One region of the Candidatus Villigracilis proximus genome, then DNA from elsewhere that is predicted to be linked to it. Evidence: riboswitches for the same ligand, from Rfam matches in the RefSeq annotation. Region 1 holds a riboswitch; the other holds the start of a gene.

Region 1 (10,319 bases):
ACAGATCACGCAGGTTAAAGAACAATTGATTGGCGCGGTGCGTGAACAACGACCACGCGCTGTCCTGTTTGCGGATGTATTGCAGACCGCCGCTCATCAACGCGATTTTTCAGCAAATGCCTTGAAAGTGAAAATTGACCCTGCTGCTGCATACGTGATCGCAGACAGCACACAACTCACACGTGCGGTTGGTAATATTTTGCAAAATGCCGCAGAGGCCGGCGCCAAGTCTGTGACCGTCAGCGTTCATCCCACCGAAGAGCGCGGTGTGCTTGAGATCGACATCGAAGATGACGGCTCCGGCATGGATGAAGATGTCATGCAGAAAGCGTGGTCTCCATTCTTCTCGACCCGCGGCGTTGAACACCACGGACTCGGTCTGCCCGCAGCCATGCATGTCATCTCGCAGGCGCAGGGACGTATTGCCCTTGTCAGCGAAAAAGGCAAAGGCACAACCGTTGCCTTTTTCATGCCGCGCGGACATGCGAACGACGAAGCCATTGAAGCGGGCAGTGTTAAAAATATTTTATTGATCGATGATAACGATGATTGGGCGAACCTGTTCGCTAAATTACTTAAGGATACAAAAGTTAAATTGACTCAATCTGCAGACTTGAAGAAATTTGCTGATGCTGATTTGATCCTTGTGGATGAACACATCGCATCTGTTTCCTTGACCGATGTCCTGTCTGCGCTTTCAAAGGCAGGACTCACCTCGAAGACGGTCATCCTCACCGCGGCGATCAACCCTGAACGCGTCACCCAATTCCTGCGTGACGGTGTGAAGGATGTCACCGTGAAGCCTTATTCCGGCAGCGAGATCAGCGAATTGTTGAAGTAGAAAGAATAGGAAGTTAAGACCTGACAGGTTTTTCTTAAGTCTGTCAGGTCTGATAAGGTAATTATGCGACCAAGATGGCGTAAAGTTTTACATGATCTATGGGATAACAAAGCCCGTACCCTGCTGGTGGTTTTTTCCATTGCAGTGGGTGTATTTTCCATTGGGGTAATTTCGGGCGCATATCAGATCATTTCAAATGACATGAGTGTTTCCTACGCGGCAAACAACCCTTCGAATATTGAGATCCGCACGGCGAATTACAACGATGATGTACTCGCATCCATTCGTAATTCTCACAGTGTGAAAGATGCAGAAGGGCGCCGCGTGATCAATTTCCGCGTGCGAACGCAGGACAGTGACCAGTGGGTGGCCCTGGATGTGGTTGCGCTGGAAAGTTTCAGCGAGAATCAAGTTAATTTATTAGTGCCAGTTTTGGGTGCGGTCGAAGCGAATAAAGATGAGATCCTGTTGGAGAAGGATGCGCTTAAGAAGTTAAAAGTCACAGTGGGTGATTATCTTGTTTTTGAATTGCCCGATGGCACGCTCAAGGAATTAAAGATTGTGGGCATTGTGCAGGATGTCAGCACAGGTGCGGGTGACTTTCTCGCCCCGCCCTTTGCCTACATTGAGATGAATACATTCCCCACGCTGCGTCAGCCTGAGTTGTTCAACCGTGCGTATGTGACCGTTACAGAAGGCGAAGATGACATTTCCTACATCCGTGAAGTGGGCGCGGACTTAAAGGATAAGCTCGAAAAGAACGGCACCGTGGTGGTGCGTACCCGTTTTTCTGAAAAGCACAAACATCCGCTGGCTGATACGGTGAACGCGATTCTCGGTATTCTGTTGGCGCTTGGAATTCTGATCGTTTTTCTTTCAAGTTCATTGATCGCAAACACATTGAGCGCATTGTTAAGTCAGCATTTGCGGCATATTGGCGTCATCAAATTGGTGGGCGGAAGAAACAAGCAGGTCTTTGCCATGTATTTCACGCTCATCATGGCTTTTGGTGTACTGGCATTGTTGATCGCGATTCCGCTCGGCGGACAGGGCGCGTATGGATTGGCCTTGTTCATTTCAAGTGAGATGCGCTTTAACCTGCTGGGCTATCGCATTGTGCCAATGGCAATGATTATTCAGGTTGCAGTTGGTTTGCTGGTTCCGCTTGTGGCTGGGCTTATGCCTGTGTTGAGCGGCTCACGCATTACCGTGTTGCGCGCGCTCAGCGGTGACCTTGCTGGGGATGAAAACAAACCGCACAAAGCCGGTGAAGACCGTGTGCCGTGGTTTGACTATATGCTGGTTCAGTTTACGCGAATCCTTTCTTCCCGGGGCATTCATTTTCCACGCCCGTTCATTATTTCGCTACGGAATACATTCCGCCGCCGTGGACGTTTGTGTTGACCCTCTTCACGCTGACCATGGGCGGTGCGATCTTTATTGCCGTGTTCAATGTGCGTGTTACTTTGCATGATTACATCGACCAGATCGGAAGTTACTTCCGCGCGGATGTAACTCTTGATTTTGATAAAGCATATCGTCTAAATGAAGTGGAGCAGTACGCCTTGCAAGTGGAAGGCGTGGAACGTGTGGAAGGCTGGCAATTTCTCAACACTGAATTGTTATATGCCGATGGTTTGGTGGCTGATAATGTAAATTTACTGGCTCCACCTGCTGAAAGTGAGCTGGTCAATCCGTTGATCGCATCCGGCCGCTGGATTCGCAAGGATGATGTTCGCAAGCTGGCGATCAGTGAAGCAGTACTTGAGTTTTATCCCAACTTGCAGCCCGGCGACCATTTACTGCTCAAGATTCAAGGCAGGGAAGAATCCTGGGAAGTTGTTGGTATCTTTAAATTTGTCGGTAATGAAGGCATTCTGGCCTATGCGCCTTATGAATATATTTCGCAGATATCAAACCTTGCAAATCGTTCCTTCTCTTTTCGTATGGTCACAAATCAACATGACCGCGTCTATCAGGATTTGATGGCCGAGAAGCTGGATCATTTCTTCCGCGACGAAGGATTCAAAGTTCGTAAATCCGAATCAGGCCTGGCCTCGCTTGATACTGCTTCGGAGAGTTTGGATATTCTGGTGGTCTTTTTGCTCATCATGGCTATTCTGACAGCCGTGGTAGGCGCAATGGGGTTGACCGGCACCATGGGCATGAACGTCCTTGAGCGCACGCGTGAAATCGGCATCATGCGCGCCATCGGCGCTGATGACCGCGCCGTCATGCGCACGATCATCGCAGAAGGCTTTGTGATCGGCACGATTTCATTTATTCTGGCGATCGTGGTTTCCATACCAATTACATACGGACTTTCCTATATTGTCAGTCTGGCTGTGTTTGAAACACCCATTCAAGTGGTCTTCACGTATTTGGGCTACGCCATCTGGTTTGCGCTGGTGCTGGTTCTTTCGGTGTTGGGTTCCATTTTGCCGGCCCGTAATGCCGCGCGTTTGACCATTCGTGAAGTATTGGCTTACGAATAAAAATATTTGTTTTGGTAAAAAACCTAAAGGTCTTTTGTTATTCGGGATTTTACCAAGCAAGGCAGACCTTTAGGGTTTGTGTATAGAGTAGAAAATAATCACATAAACAATGAAATGACAAGAAGGTATAAAATGAAAAAACAAACACTAACTATGATCGCAATACTAACCATCCTTTCACTCGCGCTCGCCGCGTGTGGAAATCAACCTGAGGCCACACCCGCCCCAGCGGAAATTGTCTCGTCCAGTGATGTTGTCGCGGAAGGCCGCCTCGAACCGATTCAGGGTGCGAACCTATTTTTTCAGGCACGCGGTGTCGTTGAGGAAGTTCTGGTGAGCGCCGGAGATACCGTCAGCGAAGGGGATGTCCTCGTCCGCCTCGCAAATGCGGGCGGGGCTGAAGCGCAGGTTGTCGTCGCCCAAAATGCCTATGATGTCCTCCTCCGCAATGAAAGCAGTGACCGCGCCAAACTCTGGCAGGCTTATATGGATGCGCAAATTGCGCGCGGCAAGGCCGAAAATAAATGGGAAGATTTGAATGTTGACAGCATCGAAGACAGCATCGAAGATGACAAGGCGACAATAGAAGATCGTCAACAAGATGTGGCCGATGCGCAGGAAGACTTCGATAAATATAAAGACCTTGATGTCGATAACTCCAAACGCAAGAATGCCGAGGATGATCTTGAACAGGCACAGGACGATCTGAATCAAGCCATCCGCGATCTGGAAGCCACTATTCGCAAACGTGATGAAGTACGCGCGGATTATGATGCCGCACTTGGTCTTGAAGCCGAAGCGAAATATCAATATGAGATCAGCCTTGACGGCCCGAATTCAGATCAGCTCTCATTGGCAAAAGCAAATCTTGATGCTGCAAAAGATACGCTTTCCAATTACATCATAACTGCACCGTTTGGCGGCACTGTGGCGGATGTCAATGTGAAAGTGGGTGAGCAGGTGACAGCTGAAACGCGTGTGATTAGCATTGCCAATTTTAATACCTGGGTTGTTGAAACCACAGATGTAACTGAACTCGAAGTGGTAAAAATCAGTAAAGGACAAACTGTTACGCTCATCCCTGATGCTCTTTCTGATTTGGCTCTCAGCGGCACGGTCACAGAGATCAGCCAGGCCTACACCCAACAAGGCGGTGACATTCTTTATACAGTCCGCATTGCGGTGGCGGAAAACGATCCGCGTTTGAAGTGGGGCATGACCGTGGAAGCTACCTTCAGGGAAGTTGTACAACAATAATAAAAAAATCTCCGTCAACTGGCGGAGATTTTTTTATTAGAACATCTGAGTGATTGAAAAAAACATTTTCTCGTGCAATAATAAAGTTGCTCCGAGAAAGAGCAAAACCGGGAAAACCCGGCGACGCAAAGTCATGGGTCTAACGCTGAACTGAGTCACGACCGCCAGACTGCCGATAAAAGCAAAACCGCCAAAAGACGGCGACGCAAAGTCAGGAATCTAAAACCAGTATAAGTTTCTGGTCAGGATTGACCGACTTCCGAAAGGTAAAATCAGGGAAACCTGATGGCACAAAGTCATGGGTCTACAATCACAAAATTATTTTTCGTGATCATGATTGCCAGGCTGCCGAAGAGCAAATCTTTTCACAGGGATGACCGAACGCGCGTCATCCCTGTTTGCTTTTGTCATTTATCTGTAAATAAACTGTAATATGTTTTTTACACTTTGAATTCTTCCCCATGCTATACTCTACGCAGGCAAAAGGAGACCTTATGTCTGAGCGAATTCTCATTGTAGATGATACTGAATTAAATTTGAAGATGGTGGGTTCTATTCTTCTAAAAGATGGTTATGAAATCATAACGGCTCGAAACGGCATTGAGGCCCTGGAGGTGATCAAATCCAAGCCTCCGGCATTGGCGATTCTGGACGTCATGATGCCGGACATGGATGGATACACTCTTTGTGAGCGTCTGCGTCAAATTCCGTCCACCGCGAAAATTCCGATCATTATTTTGACCGCGCTCAGTGGTGTTGAAGATAAGATCAAGGCTTTTGACTCTGGCGCGGATGATTTTTTAGCAAAGCCATTTGAGTCGCAGGAATTGCGCGCCAGGGTCAAGGTGTTGTTAAGGCGGTTTTCAGAGCGGGAATCTGTTCAAACAAATGAAGAAGTATCGGGGAAGGTGATTGCGGTATTTTCATTGCGCGGGGGAATTGGGGTGTCCATGCTTTCGTCAAATCTGGCCGCATCATTATCACAAATTTGGGGCACGCCTACAGTGCTGGTGGACCTGGCGTTTATGAATGGACAGAGTGCGCTGCTCCTTGATCTTCCCCTTCGTAATTCCTGGGCCGATCTGGGGCGCTCTCCCGCAAAAGAAATGGACATGGATCTGATTAACTCTGTTTTGCTTCATCACGATTCAGGTGTGCATGTCCTTGCATCTCCGCGCCGTCCGCAGGAAGCGGAAGTCATTACAGCCGACCATGTCCAGTCTGCCATCGGATTGCTCCGCGCCCATTATCATTATATTATTCTGGATCTGCCCCATGATTTTTCAGAAACCACGCTGGCAGGTCTGGATATGGCTGACCAAATACTGCTCATGCTCTCGCCTGAAACGGCATCTGTCCGCTGCGCCGCGAATGCCCTGGAAACTTTTGGGCAGCTTCACTATCCGCCCGACCGGACAACCTTGATCTTGAATTGGCCTTTTAAGGGGAAAGGGTTACCGCGCGCCGGAATTGAAGGCGCATTGAAAAGGGAATTGGGCGTTGTGATTCCTTACGCCGGCGAAGCGGTTGTCTCTTCGATCTTATACGGGAAACCTTCCGCCTTGCAGATGCCGCTTGATCCTTTGGGTGCATTTTTGGAAGATCTGGCGTATCTTTACAGCAAGGAAGATCATAAACAAAATCCGCCCGAGAGTGCAGGGGAAGGGCTTAAGCGTGTAAAAGTACGCGCGCAGGCCCGTCAGGAAAAATCGTGATCGCCGGCTGATAATACAGGGATATTTCCCATGCCAGACGATCAATTGAAAATTGGGAGAAAAACATGAAAAAATTTCGCGGATTAATATCCAAAATGGACAGGGTCTTGTTGAATATGGACTCTTACTCGCATTGATTGTTGTCGGTTTGATTCTCGCATTAAGCCTTGGCGGCGTTTCCCTGTCTGATCTTTATTGCACAGTGGCAAGCGGTATAGGCGGTGGAGAGTCTTGCAATGAACAGAAGATGTACTGTCAGGATTCTTTTGACGGCGATCTAAGCGCGTGGCAACCCTTGAATAATACGGTGTCTTTGAACGATGGTCAGATGTGTTTTGGCAGCGGGTTGCAGGCCATGAATAAATGTTCCATGAAATTGCCTGAATCAGATTATGTCATTAAGATGGATGATGTTAGCATCTCAAGCGGTAATGGATATGGTGTGTTTTTCCGTTCGACTGTTGACAGTAATGGGCTGGATGGGTATGTCTTTCAATATGATCCAGGCTGGAAATCATCTAAATACCCAAACGGGGCACTTCTCATTCGTCAATGGATCAATGGTCGTGAAATTTCAACCCCCATTGCAGTTACTCCAATCGGAGAAAATGTATATAACACCCCGCATGATTTTGAAATTAACGTCTCAGGTGACACCTACACAGTAGTAATGGATGGGAAGGAAGTCCTCTCAGCCCAAGACAGCACCTACACCACAGGTGGAACAGGACTTCGTTCCTGGTTTGGTACCTCTGCCTGTATCGGCGACTTCTCTGTTTTTGAAACACCCTAAAAGGAGCAGCCATGCAATTCGACGAATCCCCCGAGCTTGATCAATTTAAAGATGGCATGCCTGAAAACACCCCCGCACCTGATGCAGGCCGCAAAAAATTCCGCGTGATCTTGTTGCTAACATTTATCGTCGTCTCTCTCTTTGGTGTAGCGCTTTTATTAAAAGAAAATCGCACGCTCGCCACTCTGACAGGCACCGCCGTTGTGCAAGGCCGCGTCGTAGATGAAGACGGTCAACCATTTATCGGCGAAATATTTATTCTCGGCACTGAACTTAAAACGCAAACTGATGCAAATGGAAACTTTGAATTGCGCCGTGTCCCTTCCGGTGAGCAGATCCTCATTGTTGCAGATGAATTAATAGGCCGTGATTTTTCCATTCAAGTCACCACTGCCACCACCCTTGAAATGGGCGAGATTCGTTTTGAGACCACCGCCATGCCGCCCAACTAATTTTTTGGGGGGATGTAAACCCCGCTTCGCTCTTAACTGAAAACTGGGACGCGGTTTATTGTCATCGAACTCCTGCGGGGTATAATCTCCGCTATGACTAAACCTCCCCGCCCTTCGACAAGCTCCGCGTCAGGAAAGCCTCTTGACCCTGAAGCCAAACCCGATGACCGTGTAGATAATGCCCTTCGTCCCGAAAAACTAAATGACCTGATCGGTCAGGATCAGGTTAAAGAGAACTTGTCTATTTTGATCGCGGCAGCACGCAAACGCGGTGAAGCATTGGATCACGTCCTTTTTTATGGGCCTCCCGGGTTGGGAAAGACCACGCTCGCGCATGTGCTTGCCAATGAGATGGAAGTCAACGTGAAAGTTACTGCCGGCCCCGTCATTGAACGTGCCGGTGACCTCGCCGCCATTTTGACAAATCTCCGCGCCGGTGACGTGCTCTTTATTGACGAAGTCCATCGTCTCGGCCGTGCTGTCGAAGAAGTGCTCTATCCCGCCATGGAAGATTTCGCGCTGGATATCGTCATCGGCAAGGGACCATCTGCCCGCTCCATTCGTTTGAAACTTCCACGCTTTACGATTGTCGGTGCTACCACTCGTCTGGCATTGGTCACCGCTCCCTTACGTGCCCGCTTCGGCGCAGCCCGTGGGACTCCACGTGTGGCATTGCGTTTATTACGCCGCGTGCGTGATTTTGCCCAAGTCCGCGCGAATGGGGTCATCACAAAAACTGTCGCCAAAGAAGCCTTGGACTTACTGCAAGTTGATCCCCTCGGCCTCGATGACGTGGATCGTCGCGTACTCAAAACCATCATCGAAAAATATAACGGCGGACCTGTCGGTTTAAACACCATCGCCGCATCCATCAGCGAAGAACAAGACACCATCATGGACGTAGTTGAGCCGTATCTTTACAACTCGGTTTCCTCGACCGCACCCCGCAAGGCCGCGTGGCTACCAAATCTGCTTATGAGCATTTGGGATACACCTACACAGGTGAAGGACAGCAGAGGCTGTTGTAACGCATGTCCCTAAAATATGGGGCTGTTCTACGAAAGGTTGTGATCTATGATTCAAGAAGTAATTGTTAAAGCAAATGCACACGAAGCTTTAAGGCCTTTGGTACAAGCGGCGATCCGCAACCAGTTAAAGATTTTACAGCAGGGAATTGACCATTCGCGGGAACGTATCGCCGAATTTGAAAAAATAACAGGCATGTCTTCAGCAGAATTTGAAAAAAAATTACTGGAACGGGAAATAGAAGATACACTGGATGTCCTGGACTGGAATATGGAACTTGCCTCTATGCGTTTGCTTGAGAGACAGTACAAATATCTTGATGAGGCAGAAGTCAGATAAAAGAGAATGGAATCCCTTGCCTGCACCCTCATGCTCGCTGGTATCACCTTATTTCTCATCGGCGGGGGAGTATATCTCGCCGCCAAATTTGGAATCCCACTCGGCAGACTGCCCGGTGACATCCGCATCGAAGGGGAGCACGGCGGATTCTATTTCCCGGTTACAAGTTCAATTTTGGTATCGGTGGTTTTAACCATCTTGTTAAATATAATTCTTCGTCTTCTCAAAAAATAACATCTGAAAGAACGTACAAAAGTAAACCTCTTATACAAGTAACGTGTTGTAAACCACAAAGCCACCAAGGCATTACGTCACTAAGTTTTTCCCTTTGAGTCTTCGAGACTTTATGTTTTTGTGGTAAAAAATAAACTTTTGCAAGAGGTCAAATATTTCATAAATAAGTCTGCTTTGCACAGACTCTTTTTTTCCAAAAATAAAACCACATGAAACGCATCTCCCTCCTCCTCTTTCTTCTTACCTCTTTCCTCCTCGCCGCCTGCGGACAATTAGACTCCATCCCATATACCCCCGCGCAGACTCCCGAAACATGGCTGCAAATTCAGCCATTCGCCGAATTTCAATTTGCTTCGCAGAATATTATTTTTGTTCAGCCAAGTACATCGATCATTGTCTATTTTCTCGGCATCTTAACGATTGCCGTCGGTTTGTATTTTCTAAAAATCCGCAGCGATCAGCACTCCCGTTTCTGGTGGGGCATCGCCCTGCTTTTATGGGGCATCGGCGCACTGCTCGCCGGCACAAGTTACGAAGCCTTTAGTTACGCCATCAAATGCGCCGGCCGCGAAACCTGCCTCTGGACAAGCTGGTGGGAAGTCCTCTACCTCATCGCCTCCGTCTGGAGCATAGACGCAATGACTCTTGCCGTCGCATATTCTAGCACTACGGGCAAACTACGCAAGTCACTTTCAATATACGCCATAGCAAACGCCGTTCTATATTTCATCATCGTCATGATCGGCGCATTTATCCCGATCAAATTCTTGATCTCATTTGAATTACTTTTGGTTGTTGCCGCGCCGGGCATCATCGCCTTTTTCGTCATCAACGGCTGGCGCTATTACAAATATAAAATTAACCAAGACCTTGTATTATTAGGCACATGGATCTGGCTCGGCATCACCATCGCCGCCTATTTTCTTTATCTTATTTCCGGCAACACCGCCGCACTTTGGGCCAAAGGGTTTTGGTTCTCAGAAAATGACGTGCTTCACATCGGCCTCATCATTTGGATGTTCTACATCGCCATTGCCCTCGCGCCTCAAGTAAAAGACTCATGAAAACTTCCGACTTCGATTATCACCTCCCCGAATCTTCCATTGGGCAGACTCCTGCTGAACCGCGTGATTCATCGCGGCTGTTGGTTTTGCATCGTGATTCGGG
Region 2 (10,319 bases), on a different contig from region 1:
TACATTGATCATCGTACAGGCAGTTTCAACTCATAGCATTCCATTGTCTATCGGCTGGAATCTGATCTCGTTCAATGTACACCCGGCAAATACAGAGATTGCGACGGTACTCTTTAGTATTGATGGAAATTACGATCTGGTCTACGCCTGGGATGCGACGAGCGCTGGTGATAACTGGCAAATGTATGATCCAAATGTGCCGCCATTCTTAAATAACTTAACTCATCTTGATGAGACCATAGGTTTCTGGGTTCACATGTCGGCTGCTGATGTATTGGAGGTAGTTGGCACTGAACCTGTAACAACCGATATTGATTTGTATGAAGGTTGGAACCTGGTGGCTTATCCATCCATGACAAATCGCCCGCTGCCTGAAGTATTGAATGAAAACGGCTGTACCGATTTCTCAGTGGTGTATGCGTATCTGGCGAACGATGCTGCTCCGTGGAAGTTGTTTGATCTAAGTCTGCCGCCCTTCTTGAATGATCTAAGTGAGATGGCGCCCGGGTCGGGGTATTGGATCTGGGTCAATGCGGATTGCACCTGGAGTGTGACTTATCTGGCAGAGTAGTTACATCGATCGGTAAGGTCAGGAAATAATCTTTATCCATTCCTGACCTTACCCGAAAGATTAATGGATCAGCATGGATTTGTGCAGAAAAGATATGGAATAAATCGTAACCAAATTAGACGGGTCTAACAAGAGGTACAAAATGAAAATTCAACGCGTTTTCAGTGCTCTGTTTCTAGCTATCACTCTCGTACTTAGTAATGTTTCAACAGTATTTGCCCAACCTCCCTTACCTTCTTCTTTTTGGGGAACGGTGAAGTTGGATGGAGCAATTGCGCCAGCGGGGACTGTCATCTCGGCTCGCATCAATGGCATTCAGTATGCTACAACTACTGTTACGATAAGCGGGGATGCGTATTATCTCGTAAAGGTGCCGGGTGATGATCCTGCAACTTCGGATATTGAAGGCGGGGTCTCAGGGGATACCGTGGCCTTCTATATCGGTGGTTATGTGGCTGATCAGACCGGTTCATGGGTAAGCGGGCCGAATGTCTTGCTAAATTTAACAGGGTCGACAAACCACGCTCCAGTGGCCAATGCGCAACCCATTAGCGCAGATGAAGATGCGGCCAAGACTATTACTTTGACAGGCACAGATGCGGACGGCGACACATTGACCTATGTGATCGTGACCGACCCTGCACATGGAACATTAACTGGAACCGGCGCGAATCAGACCTACACTCCCGCCGCCAACTACAACGGTGCAGATAGTTTCACCTTCAAGGTCAACGACGGAACCGTGGATAGTGCCCCTGCCACTGTCAGCATCACTGTGGCCGCTGTCAATGATGTGCCGGTTGCGAATGATCAGTCTATTGACACAACCAGAAACACTTCGAAGGCTGTCACATTAACTGGCTCAGATATTGAAGGCAGCATATTGACTTATATAATCGTGACCGATCCTGCACATGGAACATTAACTGGAACCGGCGCGAATCGGACTTACACTCCCGCTGCCAATTACAACGGTGCAGATAGTTTCACCTTCAAGGTCAATGACGGAACCATCGACAGCGCTGTTGCAACAGTGAGTATCAATATCACATTCACAAATGTTGCCCCGGTCGCGAGCCCGCAGTCTGTTAGCACCAATGAAGATACGGCCAAGGCCATTACTCTGGCTGGCACCGATGCGGACGGCGACATATTGACTTATGTGATCGTGACCGCCCCAGCACATGGAACATTAACTGGAACCGGTGTGAATCGGACCTACACTCCCGCCGCGAACTACAACGGTGCAGATAGTTTCACATTCAAGGTTAACGACGGAACCGTGGACAGTGCTCCCGCCACTGTCAGTATCACCGTGACCGCCGTCAATGATGTGCCGGTAGCGAGTCCTCAATCTGTTAGTACCAATGAAGATACAGCCAAGGCCATTACTCTGGCTGGCACCGATGCGGACGGCGACACATTGACTTATGTGATCGTGACCGCCCCAGCACATGGAACATTAACTGGAACCAGTGTGAATCGGACTTACACTCCCGCCGCGAACTACAACGGTGTAGATAGTTTCACATTCAAGGTCAACGATGGAACCGTGGACAGTGCTCCTGCCACTGTCAGTATTACCGTGACAGCCGTTAATAATGCCCCGGTAGCTACTAGCCCTCAATCTGTTAGCACCAATGAAGACACAGCCAAGGCCATTACTCTGGCTGGTACTGATGTGGACGGCGACACATTGACTTATGTGATCGTGACCGCCCCAGCACATGGAACATTAACTGGAACCGGCGCGAATCAGACCTACACTCCCGCCGCCAACTACAATGGTGCAGATAGTTTCACATTCAAGGTCAACGACGGAACCGTGGACAGTGCTCCCGCTACTGTTAGTATCACCGTGACCGCCGTCAATGATGTGCCGGTAGCGAGTCCTCAATCTGTTAGCACCAATGAAGACACAGCCAAGGCCATTACTTTAGCTGGCACAGATTCAGACGGCGACACATTGACTTATGTGATCGTGACCGCCCCAGTACATGGAACATTAACTGGAACCGGTGTGAATCAGACTTACACTCCTGCCGCGAACTACAATGGTGCAGATAGTTTCACCTTCAAGGTCAACGACGGAACCGTGGACAGTGCTCCCGCTACTATCAGCATCACCGTGACCGCCGTCAATGATGTGCCGGTTGCCAATGACCAGTCTGTCAGCACAACCAGGAACACGCCAAAAGCTATTACATTGACTGGCTCAGATATAGACGGCAATTCCTTAACTTATATTATTGTATCCACTCCGTCACATGGCACTCTTAGCGGCACTGGCGCAAGCCGAACCTACACGCCGAACACGAATTACACAGGCGCAGACAGCTTCACTTTCAAGGTTAACGACGGAACGGTGGATAGCGCTGTTGCAACAGTGAGTATCAATATCACATTCTCAAATGTAGCCCCGGTAGCGAGCCCTCAATCTGTTAGTACCAATGAAGACACAGTCAAGGCCATTACTTTGGCTGGTACCGATGCGGACGGCGACACATTGACTTATGTGATCGTGACCGATCCTGCACATGGAACATTAACTGGAACCGGTGCGAATCGGACTTACACTCCCGCCGCGAACTACAACGGTGCAGATAGTTTCACCTTCAAGGTCAACGACGGAACCGTGGACAGTACTCCCGCCACTGTCAGCATCACCGTGACCGCCGTCAATGATGTGCCGGTCGCGAGCCCAGGCCGAAGAGCCGGCGGGGGGCGGGGGGGGGGGGGGGCGGGCGGCCCGGGCGGGAGGGCGGGGGGGGGGGGGCCCGCCGCCCAACGGGGCGGGCCCCGGGCACGGCGGGGCCGGGGGGGGGGGGCCGCGGGGCACCGGGCCGCCGCGGGGGGGGGGGGGGGGGGGGGCGGGGGGCAGGCGCGGCCGCGGGGCAGGGGCGCGGCGCGGGCGGGGGGGGGCGCGAGCAGGGCGGCCGGAGGGGGGGGCAGTCTGTTAGCACCAATGAAGATACAGCCAAGGCAATTACTCTGGCTGGCACCGATGCGGACGGCGACACATTGACCTATGTGATCGTGACCAACCCTGCACATGGAACATTAACTGGAACCGGCGCGAATCGGACTTACACTCCCGCCGTAAACTACAACGGTGCAGATAGTTTCACCTTCAAGGTCAACGACGGAACTGTGGACAGTGCTCCTGCCACTGTTAGTATCACCGTGACCGCCGTCAATGATGTGCCGGTTGCCAACGACCAGTCTGTCAGCACAACGAGGAACACACCCAAAGCTATTACACTGACTGGCTCAGACATAGACGGCAATTCCTTAACTTATATTATTGTGGCAACTCCGTCACATGGCACTCTTAGCGGCACTGGCGCAAGCCGAACCTACACACCGAACACGAATTACACAGGCACGGACAGCTTTACCTTCAAGGTCAACGATGGAACGGTGGACAGCACTGTTGCAACAGTGAGTATCAATATCACATTCGCAAATGTTGCCCCGGTCGCGAGCCCGCAGTCTGTTAGCACCAATGAAGATACAGCCAAGGCCATTACTCTGGCTGGTACCGATGCGGACGGCGACACATTGACCTATGTGATCGTGACCAATCCAGCACATGGAACATTAACTGGAACCGGCGCGAATCGGACTTACACTCCCGCCGCGAACTACAACGGTGCAGATAGTTTCACCTTCAAGGTCAATGACGGAACCGTGGACAGTGCTCCTGCCACGGTCAACATTACCGTGACCGCCGTCAACAATCCACCAACAGATATCTCTATATCAAAGAGTAATTTCAACGAAAATCAAGCTGTAGGTACGTTGGTTGGAACATTCTCCACTACAGATTCTGACATGAGTGACACCTTCACTTATGAATTCTGCGGGGTACTGATGATGCTTCTTTCACAATCAACGGTGATAGCTTGAAGACTGCTGTGCTTTTTGATTACGAAACTAAAAATACTTACAGCATCTGTGTCCGCAGTACAGACGCCGCCACACTTAGCGTTACCAGAACGTTTGTGATTACTGTCAATAATCTTCTGGACACGCAAACCTTTATGGATGTGCCTCAAGGTTTCTGGGCAGCTCGTTATATTCAAGCGATCTATGAAGCTGGAATCACGAGCGGTTGTACAACCAACCCATTAAACTATTGCCCTGATGCTTCTGTCACCCGGGCGCAGATGGCGATCTTCATCGAAAAGGGAATGCGCGGTTCCGGATTTACTCCTCCTGCCGCAACTGGCACAGTCTTTACAGATGTTCCACAAGGGTACTGGGCAGCCGCCTGGATCGAACAACTGGCAGCCGATGGCATCACTGGTGGATGTGGAGCAGGCGTTTACTGCCCGGATGCGGAAGTAACACGTGCGCAGATGGCCGTCTTCCTGCTAAAGGCCAAGCATGGGTCAGCTTACACTCCGCCGGCCTCCAGTGGCACAGTCTTTACAGATGTTCCACAAAGTCATTGGGCAGTCGCCTGGGTCGAAGAGTTGGCGGCTGAAGGGATTACCAGTGGTTGTGCAGCAGGACTATATTGCCCCGAGAGTTCCGTGACACGTGCCCAGATGGCGGTATTCCTTCAAAAAGTTTTCAATCTACCTCTGCCGTAGTCATCCGGCAATAAGATAATTTTCATAAAACACCCCTACAGTTAAAAACTGTAGGGGTGTTTTATTTTGGCAGATTTGATTTTCAGATTTCCAAAGATGAGCGATTCTTTTTGAGCAGTGACTGGAGCATATTTTTGTTTGCTTGTTTTTTTACTGTATACAAAATTGTAACGTTGAATTTCATAATTGTTAGGTTAATTAAGAGGAAATATCTGTATAATGATTTTGTAATAAGAAATTGATAAAGGCAAACCCAGTGAAAACTGGGGACGCAAAGCCAACGGGTCTACCGCCACAGCAAATGTGGTCATGATTGCCAGGCCGCCAGAACTTTATATATGGTTATTCCTTGGCGGACCTGAATGAATCCAGGTTCGCTTTTTTTGTTATTTTTGAACTTTACAAAGTTTGTATCGATAAGGGCAAACCCGGCGAAAGCCGGGGACGCAAAGCCAACGGGTCTACCGCCACTGATGTGGCCATGATTGCCAGGCCTCCGAAAACGAATCAGCGCGAGTTTTTGCGTTCCGGGTGCCCTTGTCAGGAGAGAAACAATGGTACCCAAATATTTTTCTAACTCCATCTGCCTTGCCATCATTTTGACACTTTGTCTGACTGCAGTTCCTGCGCCTGTTTTTGCTGCATCAAGCCGCATTGAATCTGTTGCCGTAAAAGAGCACGTCATTAAATTTTATCTTGACCCTGCTCTTGTGCCTGATGTGAACTTTGCAAAAGCAGTTCTTGGTGAATATGTGCATGATATGAATGTTATTCTGGCAAAGAACACATCCCGTCGCCTGATATTTAACCCTGAAACAGGTATTATTCTCACGAATACACAGCCTCACTCAAATCAAGCAACCCCTCCTTTGCCTGTGGAAGATTTTGAGATCTGGGTACATGCGATTCGCACGGACTATTCAATCTCTTACGGTGGATACGCCGGTATTGACGATGGCGGCGCCGGAGTTCTTGCAGGTTTAAAATGGACAAAACTCTATGACCCCAATTCACTTTCTGCGGATGAGGTGGTCGATTATTGGACACAGATCAACAATATGCTCCATGAGTTGGCGCATGTATTCGGAGCGGGGTATGGAGAATACTATAAACTTACCACCATTCAAGATGCAACCGGAGTTGCTCCTCTGCTTAATATAAACATCCTTAACCAAAACGATGCATTCTGGAGCGACAAACCCGATTTCATGACCGATCCGTTATTGAAGAACGCGGCACAAGCCATGATCGCCGGGCAACCGGCCAATCGCGCAAATCTGCTCGATTATGTTGAATATTCAAAATTGACAGCGAAGATCATTAGCAGTGATTATCGTAACGGATCTCCCACAATAGACCTTTCACAAATTAACATTAAGGTAGTTTCCACTGATGGACAGCCTCTGAATGAAGCCAAAGTTGATGTGTGGAGCGTTTTTGGTGGTTCTCCATACTCTACACAATTAATGGTGGATGATCTTACAAACGAAAATGGAGAGATTGGCTTTAGTTGGGGTGGTTTGAGCAATCCGCATAATAGTTATGATTTTTTACGCCTGATCAAAGTATATAAAGAAGGTTATGTTGCTTCAGCCAGATATTTTTCCATATTTGACGCGGATATTGAGAAACTGGTCAACGGGAATGACTTTTTGACCATCACAATTCAGTTAGGCGTAGTTGATGCAAACCCGCCATCTACATCTACTTTTGAGGATGTGGACGTGAATGCCTTCGCATCGTCGTCCATTGAACAGTTATATAATGCCGAGATCACTGGCGGCTGTTCACTTTCGCCTTTGCTCTATTGTCCAAACGATATCGTCACTCGCGGACAAATGGCGGTTTTTCTTGAGCGCAGTATGAAAGGCTCCGGTTTTTCTCCTTCTGTTGGTATGCTTAGCTTCAATGATACAGCTGATCATTGGGCACGTTATTGGATCGAAGTTCTTGCGGTTGATGGAGTGACAAGCGGCTGTGGAAATGGAAATTATTGCCCTGATAGCCCGGTGACTCGTGCTCAAATGGCGGTATTTTTATTGCGTGCCAAACATGGTGCTGATTATGCCCCATCTGCTCCTTCCGGTCTTTTGTTTCAGGATGTACCCTCCGATTATTGGGCCGCGGCTTGGGTTGAGCAATTCAGCACGGATGGAATTACAAGCGGCTGCGGCAATGGAAATTATTGTCCTGACGAGCCTGTAACACGTGCGCAAATGGCCGTCTTTCTAACCAGAGCCTTTGATCTTATTCCCTAGAAAATTTTTTATGCCGCTGTGGCAAACAGGCACTTGAGGTACGCCCCTTCTTCAAATCCAATCGGATGGTCAAGCGCGTGGCTGGTGCGTTCAATCTCTATCAATCGGCGGTTGGATTCTCTGGCGGATTGGTGGATGGCATCAAAAAAGGATTGAGCATCAATGCGGCTGGAACAGGAAGCCTGCACCAACACCCCGCCAGAGCGCAGCACACTTAACCCGAGCCTGGTCAGCTTTCTATAAGCAGCCAGCCCCGCTGCAACTTGACTCTGATTCTGCGCGAACATGGGCGGGTCGATGATGACAAGGTCGAAGAACCTCTTTTGTGATTCCATGCGGGCAAGAACTTCAAAGGCATCTTCGGCAATGGTTTCGTGTACAGCAGATTTTACTGTGGGGATATGCAGGTTATGTGAAAAGTTATTGATTGCAGCTTGTATGGCGGGCGCACTGATATCTACGCTGACGATTTCTTTTGCGCCGCCGCGAGCGGCATAAACTGAGAATCCGCCAGTGTAAGCGAATACATTTAGCACAGATTTCCCCTTGGATAATTTTTCAACACGAGCACGGTTTTCACGTTGGTCGAGAAAGAAGCCCGTCTTTTGCCCGTGGATCGGGTCACACTCAAAGGTTAGTCCATTTTCTTGAAACAGAAGCAGGCCTTCGGACGGGTGACCCGTGAGCGTCATCCCATCTTCGAGTCCATATAAGAATCCGCTTTGTTTATTTAATGAGCGGCTAAGCCGCAATATCAATCTTTTGGAGGGATGGACCTGAGCGAGCGCGGAACAAAATTCTTTAAGATGGGGGATCCAACTTGGGCTGTAAATTTTTAAGACAAGAGTCTCTGCATAACGATCAATGACCAATCCGGGCAGGCCGTCATTTTCGCCATGGATGAGTCTGTAGCCATCGGTGAGTTGTTGTGTGAGTGGTTTTCGAATCTGGCTGGCTGCCATGATCTTTGTTTGAAACCAGTTTTTGTCAATTATGGCGGGCTGCCGATGTTGAAGGATGCGCACGCGAATGGATGAGGTTGGATCATATAAGCCGATGGCAAGGAAGCGGCGTTTGTTGTCGAAGATGACCGCGAGATCGCCGGGGGCACCCTGGTGACTTTGTTCGATAATGGCTTGATCGAAGACCCAGGGGTGGTTTTGGCGCAGGGCGCGTTCTGCCGGCGCGCTGACTCGCAATGCGATGCGCTTTGACGCCGGACTTGGAAGTTGAGATAGCAGGGAGTTTGTCATGGCTTTTTTTGTTTGAAGTATGGTTCTGATTTTATTGATAAAAAAGAAAATCTTCATTTTCTGCGCACGAAGCGATCATTGCCCCGATTTAATTTCGGATAATGTCTATTAGACATTATCCGAAATTACTTACAAGCATCATCGTGATATTTCCTGATTTTAGCGGACTAAGTTTTTTGAATCAGTCTGAAGAGAAATTTTTATATTTTTGCAGTTAATTTTTTGAGGGTTTTTTGTTACAGAAAACCTTCATCTTTTTTTCTTGCGCCAAATGTTAATACTGCTTCCAAAACACCACCGCCGACTGCCAGCGCTTTATCAGAGACCAGCGTACAAAGCGCGGGGTCATTACGTCGATCTACATCACCGATCTTCATTCCGCGTGTCACATGATGGCCGGGGCGGATTAATCCGCGCAGCACACCTGTAAATGGGCTAAAGATCGAAGAAATTTTCGCTTTCATCATCCGGTTCGATTTCGCCAATAAATTGGCCTTCTTCCAAATGTTCTCCGATATTCACTGAAGAGATTAATACGCCATCGTGTGACGCTCTCAGCACGCGTCTTCTGTCTCCATCAGGTTCACCGCTATCTTCCTGTGCCGACCCGCTCCAATACACGCGCCCCAAGGTATGTCCGCGGCGGGTTTCTATTACAGCGTGGCAATTCTCACCGGCGCAGAATCCAGGCCCCAGTCCGATATGAAGCGGAATGTTTACATCCAGATGTTCAGGCGGAACTTTTAATAGCCGCGCATCCACCACAAAAGTTGATTGTGGACTTGTCAAAAATTGATTGCGGAGAATATTTGCCTGCGGATCAACCAATACTGGAATTTCACCCGCTTCCAACGTAACCTGAAACTGATCTGGCGATACTAGACGCGCGGTCGTCCCTTCAACAGTTTGTGCTCCCTCATAAACAGCCTCAGAAAATGAAACAGTCCGGCGAACAGCCAAAGGTTTTTCCAACTCAATGATGACCAGTTGAAAACCGGCGCGGTGTAAACGTAGAGCTACGCCGCTTGCAAGGTCGCCCCCGCCGCGTAAAACGATTAAATTGCTCATGGTATCTCCTGTGGGGATCATGCGAGGCGCCTGTTCTTGAAGTAAAAGACCAAACGCGTAAAGAGTTACATAAAAGAAAATAAAGAAAGTTGAGAATACGCTGATGAAAATAATGGACTGCATACTCGGATGAGATGCATAATACATGAAATCACGTAAACGCTCAAGTGGATGAAAGAACATGTCCCATGAATTCCAGCGTAGAAAACGCCCGATGTAAATTCCGAGGCTGCATAGTACACCCGCGGTGAAAACAAATATCCAGCCTGCCGCGCGCCCAAACTGACGGCGTACAATATCATGCATTAGAAACATCGAAACCACGCCGAGCAGCAGGCCTGTCCATGCGAACCAGATCAATAAGAGTGTGTCGAACCATAGCGGCACATCAGGCTTGGGATACCCCAAATGTTGCAGGTCTGTCAGAATATAAGGCGCATTTGGAAAGAAAAGCATCCATAAGACAGCCACCACAGGTACGGTAAATATCAGAAACCTGCGTTTCCATGAAAAGATCGAAGCTGTGTAGGCCAGTCCAAGCGGAATCCATGCCAGAAAAATATTCCAGATC

What was found. Region 1 has a riboswitch for cyclic di-GMP ahead of IPL71_RS22715 (CpaE/TadZ family protein). Riboswitches for the same ligand answer to the same signal wherever they lie in the genome.
Region 2: linked by a shared signal. The riboswitch ahead of IPL71_RS13360 (S-layer homology domain-containing protein) and the one ahead of IPL71_RS22715 (CpaE/TadZ family protein) in region 1 are both predicted to bind cyclic di-GMP.

Annotation. Positions count from the first base shown of each region.
Region 1 covers NZ_JADJUO010000028.1:28,712-39,030, forward strand. Annotated here, with positions in the region: gene IPL71_RS22695 (GAF domain-containing protein) at 1-841, shown strand, start outside; gene IPL71_RS22700 (ABC transporter permease) at 905-2,245, shown strand; gene IPL71_RS22705 (ABC transporter permease) at 2,242-3,336, shown strand; gene IPL71_RS22710 (HlyD family secretion protein) at 3,469-4,593, shown strand; cyclic di-GMP riboswitch class I at 4,684-4,770, shown strand; cyclic di-GMP riboswitch class I at 4,849-4,946, shown strand; gene IPL71_RS22715 (CpaE/TadZ family protein) at 5,088-6,308, shown strand; gene IPL71_RS22720 (3-keto-alpha-glucoside-1,2-lyase-like domain-containing protein) at 6,361-7,101, shown strand; gene IPL71_RS22725 (carboxypeptidase-like regulatory domain-containing protein) at 7,113-7,553, shown strand; partial or broken gene ruvB (Holliday junction branch migration DNA helicase RuvB) at 7,647-8,581, shown strand; gene IPL71_RS22735 (hypothetical protein) at 8,628-8,918, shown strand; gene IPL71_RS22740 (DUF2905 domain-containing protein) at 8,925-9,152, shown strand; gene IPL71_RS22745 (hypothetical protein) at 9,362-10,216, shown strand; partial or broken gene IPL71_RS22750 (S-adenosylmethionine:tRNA ribosyltransferase-isomerase) at 10,213-10,319, shown strand, end outside.
Region 2 covers NZ_JADJUO010000011.1:19,730-30,048, forward strand. Annotated here, with positions in the region: gene IPL71_RS13340 (MBG domain-containing protein) at 1-571, shown strand, start outside; gene IPL71_RS13345 (Ig-like domain-containing protein) at 714-3,596, shown strand; gene IPL71_RS13350 (Ig-like domain-containing protein) at 3,563-4,480, shown strand; gene IPL71_RS13355 (S-layer homology domain-containing protein) at 4,477-5,169, shown strand; cyclic di-GMP riboswitch class I at 5,406-5,498, shown strand; cyclic di-GMP riboswitch class I at 5,581-5,670, shown strand; gene IPL71_RS13360 (S-layer homology domain-containing protein) at 5,724-7,427, shown strand; gene IPL71_RS13365 (class I SAM-dependent rRNA methyltransferase) at 7,436-8,680, opposite strand; gene IPL71_RS13370 (hypothetical protein) at 8,917-9,147, opposite strand; gene IPL71_RS13375 (DUF1361 domain-containing protein) at 9,116-10,319, opposite strand, start outside.